Regions from separate parts of the Gottfriedia sp. ABJ_BB2_2 genome, predicted to be linked through region 1. Evidence: riboswitches for the same ligand, from Rfam matches in the RefSeq annotation. Region 1 holds a riboswitch; the other holds the start of a gene.

Region 1 (4,169 bases):
AATAATGGGAGTTCCTTAAATTAAACTTAATGGATGAAAATATTTTCAGTTTTTATAAATGCAGATTATAATTAAATTAACAAATTACCTTAGAAGGAGGGTAGGACATTGGACAATCATTTGAAAGAAAAATTAAGTCTTTTACCTGATCAACCGGGATGTTATTTAATGAAGGACATTCAAGGAACAATTATTTATGTAGGAAAAGCAAAAGTATTAAAAAATCGTGTTCGGTCATATTTTACGGGATCTCATGATGGGAAAACGTATCGCTTAGTCCAAGAGATTGTAGATTTTGAATATATTGTTACTTCTTCTAATATGGAAGCACTCATTCTAGAGATGAATTTGATTAAAAAATATGATCCGAAATATAACATTATGTTGAAGGATGATAAAACTTATCCTTTTATTAAAGTAACTGCAGAGAAACATCCGAGATTGATCATTACTCGTAACGTAAAGAAAGACAAAGGGAAATACTTCGGACCATTTCCTAATGTAACAGCTGCGACGGAAACGAAAAAATTATTAGATCGTTTATATCCATTGCGTAAGTGTTCCACTTTGCCTGATAAAGTTTGCTTATATTATCATATTGGACAATGTCTTGCACCTTGTATAAAAGATATAACTGATGAGCAAAACCAAGAACTAGTAAATGAAATCATAAGATTTTTAAATGGCGGGGAAGACCAGGTACGAAAAGAGCTTGAAGCAAAGATGATGGCAGCTTCAGAAGCATTAGATTTCGAACGAGCGAAAGAGTACCGAGATCAAATTATCTCTATCGAAGCAACAATGGAAAAGCAGAAAATGATGAACAGTGACCTAGTTGATCGTGATGTATTTGGTTATGCTGTAGATAAAGGCTGGATGTGTGTACAGGTTTTCTTTGTTAGAAGAGGAAAATTGATTGAGAGAGATGTATCTTATTTTCCAATTTATGACGAACCTGAAGAAGCATTTTTATCATTTGTTGGCCAATTTTATGAGAAGACACATAATATAAAGCCAAAAGAAATTTTTGTACCAGATAAAGTAGATAATGATCTGTTAAAAGAATTACTAAAGGTTCCAGTTCTCCAACCTAAAAGAGGACAGAAAAAAGAATTAGTTGTATTAGCAAATAAGAATGCGAAAATCGGATTACAAGAAAAATTCAAGTTGATTGAAAGAGATGAAGAGAGAACGATTAAAGCAATCGAAAAGCTTGGAGAAATATTAAATATCGAAACTCCTTATCGAATCGAAGCATTTGATAATTCTAATATTCAAGGTACTAATCCAGTATCTGCAATGATTGTATTTATTGATGGAAAGCCTTCTAAAAAGGATTATAGAAAATATAAAATTAAAACTGTAATCGGTCCAGATGATTATGATTCAATGCGTGAAGTAGTAAGAAGAAGATATTCAAGAGCACTGAAAGAAAACCTACCTCTTCCGAATTTAATTATCGTTGATGGGGGTAAAGGACACTTATCAGCAGTTGAAGATGTGTTGCAAAATGAGCTAGGGTTGTTTATTCCAACAGCAGGTTTAGTAAAAGATGAAAAACATCGTACATCTGAATTATTAATAGGGCAACCACCTCAAATTGTGCAATTAGGTAGACAGAGTCAGGAATTCTTTTTATTACAACGTATTCAAGATGAGGTTCATCGTTTTGCAATTGAATTTTATCGTCAGCTTCATAGTAAATCTATGGTTCAATCAGCTTTAGATGGCATTACTGGAGTTGGAGGAACTAGAAAGAAAGCATTATTAAAACATTTCGGATCTGTTAAAAAAATTAAAGAGGCAACAATTGAAGAGCTTATTCAAGCAAAAATTCCGAAAAATGTTGCGGAAGAAATCTATCAACACTTTAGAAAGTGATAGGGTATTTTTCATCCTTAAAAAGTCTTAGTTTGAAAATGTGTTAGAAAAGCATAGAATCAGTGAACTAGTCATAAGGACAAAAATTCCTTGACACTATTTTCAAAATAATTTATATTAAGTTAAAAATATAATATTTTCTCTCGTAATAGAGGTGCAAAACTTAAGAGTATGCTGTCATAGACGTGTGGCGTTGATATGGACAGTTGAAAGGAAGTTTTGCCGAAATGAAATGAATCCACAATTCTTTTCGTTGGGACTGCATTTAATAGGTGTAGTACTGTCGCATACTAAATGCGGGGAGCTATTGAAGAGATGTTGATGATTTGTCTATTTTATTACAATTTTGTAAATTAGGCGCGTGAACATTGCTTCACGCGCTTTTTTGTATTCTTTTTTATGAAAAATAGGTGAGGATGAGAAAAAATGGGAATTATTGTTCAAAAATTTGGAGGGACTTCAGTCGGTTCAATCGAGCGAATAAAACATGTTGCTGATACAGTAACAAAAGCCTATAAAGAAGGTAATAGTGTAGTTACAGTTGTCTCTGCAATGGGACATCATACTGATGAACTCGTTAATCTTGCACAGCAAATTAGTCCACAAAATAGTAAGCGTGAAATGGATATGCTTTTAACAACTGGTGAGCAAGTCTCAATTTCTTTATTAGCTATGGCAATTCAGGCTAAAGGATTTAAGGCAATCTCATTAACTGGTTGGCAAGCAGGAATCCATACAGAATCTATTCATGGTAATGCTCGCATTGAAACAATTCAAACAGAAAGAATACAGCAATTGATCAATGAAGGGTATATTGTGATTGTCGCAGGTTTCCAAGGGTTAAGTAATGAAGATGAAATTACAACTTTAGGTCGTGGTGGTTCGGATACTACTGCAGTAGCGTTAGCGGCTGCATTACAGGCAGAACGTTGTGATATTTATACTGATGTTTTAGGGGTTTATACAACGGATCCAAGAATCGAGCCAGAAGCTACTAAATTGAGTCATGTTTCATATGATGAAATGCTAGAGCTTGCTGCTTTAGGTGCAGCTGTTTTACACCCTAGGGCAGTAGAATTTGCAAAAAATTATGGATTAGTTATACAAGTAAGATCAAGCCAACATGATGAAATTGGTACGTTTATTGGGGAGGAAAATCAAATGGAACAACAATCAGTCGTAAGAGGAATCGCTTTTGAATCAAATGTCACAAGAATGACTTTAAATGGTTTACATAACCAAGTCGATCTTTTACCGAATATCTTTACAATACTTGCAACAGAGGGAATTGACGTAGACATTATTATTCAAAGTGTTACATCAGATAATTTAGTGAATCTTTCATTTTCTATTAAATCAGAAAATATGTTAGAAACTATCACAATTCTAGAATCTAAAAAAGAATATTTAGGATATGTTTCATTTGATTTTGAGAGCGAGCTTGCGAAAGTTTCGATTGTTGGAAGTGGTATGGTTTCAAATCCAGGTGTTGCGGCAAATATGTTTAAATTTTTAGCTGAAGCTAGTATACCGGTAAAAATGGTCAGTACGTCTGAAATTAAAGTTTCAACTGTTATTCCAAAGTCGCAATTACAAAATGCTGTTCATGCTCTGCATAAAGGTTATGAGCTAGATCGAGTTCAAGAAGAAGTAGTTGTAGAAGGATAAAATAAAAAATCCCCTTTAATCATCATTTTCCTTTCAATAGGAACTAGGATTAGAGGGGTTTTATAACATTTTAGCGAAATATTACCATATAATAGAAGTAGTAATTGGTAATGGAGGTTTTGATTTGATAAATGCAGGGATTGCTTATGGGGATATAGTTTTTCAATTAATATTATTAATACTTCTTATTCTATTATTCGTTTTTATTAGTTTATTTCTCATGAATTATATTATTAAAGGTGTTAAGAAAAATAAACAATTAGATGAAATGAATCGCAAACTAGATGAACTAATAAAGAAAAGCGAAAAAGATAATATGAAATAAGCCTGATCAATTAAATGAACAGGCTTATTTTTATTTTTTTGTAACTGGATCTTTTAGATCCCATTTTACTTGAAATTTTACTTTATCAGAACGTTTACTTTGCTCTTCATATGTTTCTGCAATTACATCGATTTGTTGTTGAATTTGCATTGCAAGAAAGCCTGCTTCCAATTGATAAGATACGTCTTTTTTATGTTGATTTCTGTATGTAACTAGTTCAGAAGTTAAGACAAAATGTACTTCTTGTTTTTTTTCATCTACAACCGTTAAAGTTCCCCAACCTGCAGTTTCAAAA
Region 2 (4,169 bases), on a different contig from region 1:
TGATATTTCATTGCAAAGTCTACAATTGCATTACCAGAAGCAATTGGTCCTTCATTTTCTGATGGGCCAGCATTGTCTGATGCATTGCTAGAGCTAGAGCTAGAGTCATCACTATCATTTGATAATTCAGCTAATTCAAGTGATTGTTGTTCTAATTGTCTTACTCTTACATCTTCTTTTGCATCTTGCAGTTCTTTAACCGCAAGCTTTAATCTATATTCTGCAGATCTTAATGATTTTTCTTTTGCTGCTTGTGATTTAGATAAATCGCTTTCTTGCGCTACAAGCTCTTCTTTTGCATTGACAAGTGATGCTTTTTTCTCGTTCACAAGTTGTCTTTCTTTTTCAACTTCAGCTTGTTCTGATTCTTGTTCTTTAATGATATCTTGGTCTGCTTCAAAAAGCGTTGTAATTGAATTTAATCGATTAAAGAAATCAACAATACCATCAGAATTGAAAAGAACATCTGTTACTAAGTTAACTTTTGGTTGTTTTTGCATAGCAACAAGACGATCTTCTAGCATTTCGTTACGCTTTTCGATACGGTCTTGTAAGTATGTAATTCTAGCATTCTTATCTTGAATAATCTTTTGAGTTTCTGAGATTTCTTCTTTTTTAGATTGAATTTTTGCTTTCGTATCTTTAATCTTTTGATCTATCTTTTTAACATCATTACTTAATTTTTTGAATTGTGATTGGAATTTATCTACTTCAGCTTGCTTTTTTTCTACTTTCGTTTCGGCATTTACCGAAGCATTCGGCGCTAAAGATACTAAAAATGTACCTGCTATAGCCAGCACTGTAAGTTTTCTTTTAAACATTTCAGCGTGTCTCCTCTCGCTTATCTACTAGGTATTTATATCATAGATTTGCGAAGGGAGTCGCTTTTGTTACAATATTGTAATATAAATGATAAATATGTCTTAATCTGTCGATAAACAAACATAAAATCGTTAGGAAACAGAAATAAAACTCTTCTATTATCTAATAGAAGAGTTTTCAATGTAAATCATGTCATTTTTAATTAAATCTTGATACGTTTCACGTTGTACCACTACTCTAGATACACCGTCTTTTACAAATACAACAGCCGGACGACGAATACGATTATAATTATTAGCCATCGAATAACCGTATGCACCTGTACATGATACAGCTAATAAATCATTGCTCTCAACAACTGGTAACTCACAATCCCAAATTAACATATCTCCACTTTCACAACATTTACCTGCAATTGACACTACCTCTTTATTCTCGTCATTCGCGCGATTTGCAAGCATAGCTTCATATTTTGATCCATAAAGTGCTGGGCGGATATTATCAGTCATTCCCCCATCAACAGATACATATTTTCTTACTGAAGGTAGGTTTTTTGTTGCTCCAATCGTATAAAGAGTTGTTCCTGCTTCACCAACGATACTACGCCCAGGCTCCAACCATAATTCAGGAACTGGATACGATAATTCTTCACATTGTTGTTTAATTATAGAAGTAATTTGATCAATATGCTTTACAATTGATAACGGTTCGTCTTCAGTAGTGTAACGAATCCCAAATCCGCCACCAACATTTAATATTTCAGCTGTATAGTCTAATTCATTTTTTAATTCACTTAAAAAGTTCATTAATATTTTGATTGCATGAACAAACCCATCTGGCTCAAAAATTTGCGACCCAATATGAGAATGTATTCCCAATAATTTTAAATTCGGTGAATTTAACGAAATGGCAACTGCTTCGTTAGCTTGACCTGACGTAATATCAAAACCAAACTTTGAATCTTCTTGTCCTGTCATAACATATTCATGAGTGTGTGCTTCTACTCCGGGTGTTACACGTAATAAAATTGATACATATTCTCCACGATTCTCGGCGATCGCTTGTAAAACTTCTAACTCAAAGAAGTTATCTACAACGAAACAACCAATTTTTGCATCTAATGCTTCTTCAATTTCTTCTATTGATTTATTATTCCCATGAAAATGAATTTTCTCTGGTGGAAACCCTGCTTGAATCGCTGTATATAGTTCGCCACTTGAAACAACATCTAAACAAAACCCTTCTCTTTTTATTAAGCGGGCTTGTTCAATACAAAGAAAAGCTTTACTTGCATAAGCAACTTGATACTTTAATCCAGTCTCTTTTAATGCCTCATGAAATTCTCTACATTTAGACTCAATCAAAGATTCGTCGTATATATATAAAGGTGTCCCATACTGTTCAGCTAATTGAACTGTACTGCATCCTCCGATTTCTAGATGTCCATTATGATCAATTCGACTATTACCATGTAAATACATTAATATTCTCCCTTCATAACTAAACACAAGTTCATTCACCAGAAGCCTTCTTCAATGTATTAGTGTATTAAAAAAGGCACATGAAGGATATGTTCATGTGCCTATCACTTTTAAAATAAAAAGGATATTGCCAATCACATCTCTTCAATAGCTCTTCACAAATACAAGTGACAGTACTACATTTATTAAATGCAGTCCCAGCATTTTAGCGTGTGGCGCTCTAATGCTTCGGCATCGGATCCTTTTTCGTTTAGTCTTCAAACCCACAGTTCTCTTAAACGATACTCATATACAATGCAACCTCTACGAATAGATTGTTTTTATTATATTAGTCTATGTATAACACAGTCTAAAATTGGATGTCAAACCTTTTTAAAAAATAAACTGTAATTTCAATTTTTTACTATTTATTAGTCTAAACAAATTTTTCTTTTCAAAATATTATCTTTACTATAAAATACTAATTACGCGCTAAAAAAAGGTGATTAATATGAAAAATCTAATCAATAATAAAAAACATCATATAAAAAAAACAAGCCACTAACTTCATGTTAGTGGTTTTTCTTTTTTGTTGCCTTAGGACAACACTCTTAGCTAAAGTAGAAAAAATTGGTCAGAGGTGAATAGATTGCATTCAACCAAAATTGCATTACTTTCCATTTGTAGTAACTCTTTTATTGTTTTATTAAAATTAGTAGTTGGAATCATTACAGGATCTGTTGCTATTATTTCGGAGGCAATCCATTCTTTATTAGATTTAGTCGCTTCCATTATCGCATTCTTCTCAGTGAAAATTTCGAATCGCCCACCCGACAAGGAACACCCTTATGGTCACGGTAAATTTGAGAATATTTCAGGGACTATTGAAACACTTCTCATTTTTATTGCAGGAATTTGGATTATTGTTGAATCTGTTGAAAAACTAATTCACCCTACACCAATAAAACTTCCTTTTATAGGTGTAATCGTGATGCTACTCGGGGCTTTCATCAATTGGCGAGTTGGTAAAAAAGTTCAAAAAGTAGGAGACGAAACGCATTCTGTCGCAATGCAATCAAATGCATTACATTTATTAACAGACGTCTATTCATCGCTAGGTGTTGCGGCTAGCTTAATTTTAGTCTCGCTCACAGGTTGGGTACTACTAGATGCATTAATAGGGATTGGAATTGCATTATATATAATGAAAGAATCTATAGAGCTTGGAAAGAAATCATTTACCCCATTACTAGACACCGGGTTATCTTCAAGCGAAATACTACAAATTGAACAAGTTTTATTAAATTTCAAAACACAATTTATTGAATACCATGATTTACGAACAAGAAGATCTGGCGCTGAAGAACATATCGACTTTCATCTAGTTTTGCCATCTAGCATGAGTATTGAAGAAGCTCATCTACTTTGCGATCAAATAGAAGATGAAATCAAAAAAGTTCTCATAAATCCCCAAATTTTAATTCATGTCGAACCGGAAAATGAAATGGTTAGAAACGTAAAATAACGAAACATAAAAAGCGCATCTATAATAGATGCGCTTATTTTGTAGACAACTATATTAACTAAAATCAGACTACCTGGAAACGTTTGTCTTTTTAGGCTTAGGAGCCGAATAATTAGCGTAGTTACCTTACCTTAGATCCATAAATAAGCACCGCAATTAGGAGAAACACAGAAAGCGAGCGTTTGACGGGCAGTCTATAAGATCATTTCATCCTTAGGCTGCTGCTCATTTTCTTTAATTTTTTGTGCTCTCATCGTAATCATCGCATAACCGATTGCCATGATAATGCCAAAGATATAGCCACCGACTGTGAAAATAATAGTCCTTGAGTAGTAAGCCTTCACACCATAGGTTTCAAGCAT

What was found. Region 1 has a riboswitch for lysine ahead of ACX6U0_RS17755 (aspartate kinase). Riboswitches for the same ligand answer to the same signal wherever they lie in the genome.
Region 2: it holds a riboswitch for lysine, as region 1 does, so the genes downstream of both, lysA (diaminopimelate decarboxylase) here and ACX6U0_RS17755 (aspartate kinase) in region 1, are expected to answer to the same signal.

The regions. Positions count from the first base shown of each region.
Region 1 is NZ_JBVFKR010000010.1:43,891-48,059, forward strand. Features, by position in the region: gene uvrC (excinuclease ABC subunit UvrC) at 109-1,881, shown strand; lysine riboswitch at 2,023-2,196, shown strand; gene ACX6U0_RS17755 (aspartate kinase) at 2,308-3,549, shown strand; gene ACX6U0_RS17760 (DUF4083 family protein) at 3,674-3,874, shown strand; gene ACX6U0_RS17765 (YslB family protein) at 3,905-4,169, opposite strand, start outside.
Region 2 is NZ_JBVFKR010000011.1:17,325-21,493, forward strand. Features, by position in the region: gene ACX6U0_RS18210 (C40 family peptidase) at 1-821, opposite strand, end outside; gene lysA (diaminopimelate decarboxylase) at 981-2,303, opposite strand; lysine riboswitch at 2,444-2,617, opposite strand; gene ACX6U0_RS18220 (cation diffusion facilitator family transporter) at 2,932-3,807, shown strand; gene ACX6U0_RS18225 (VC0807 family protein) at 4,002-4,169, opposite strand, start outside.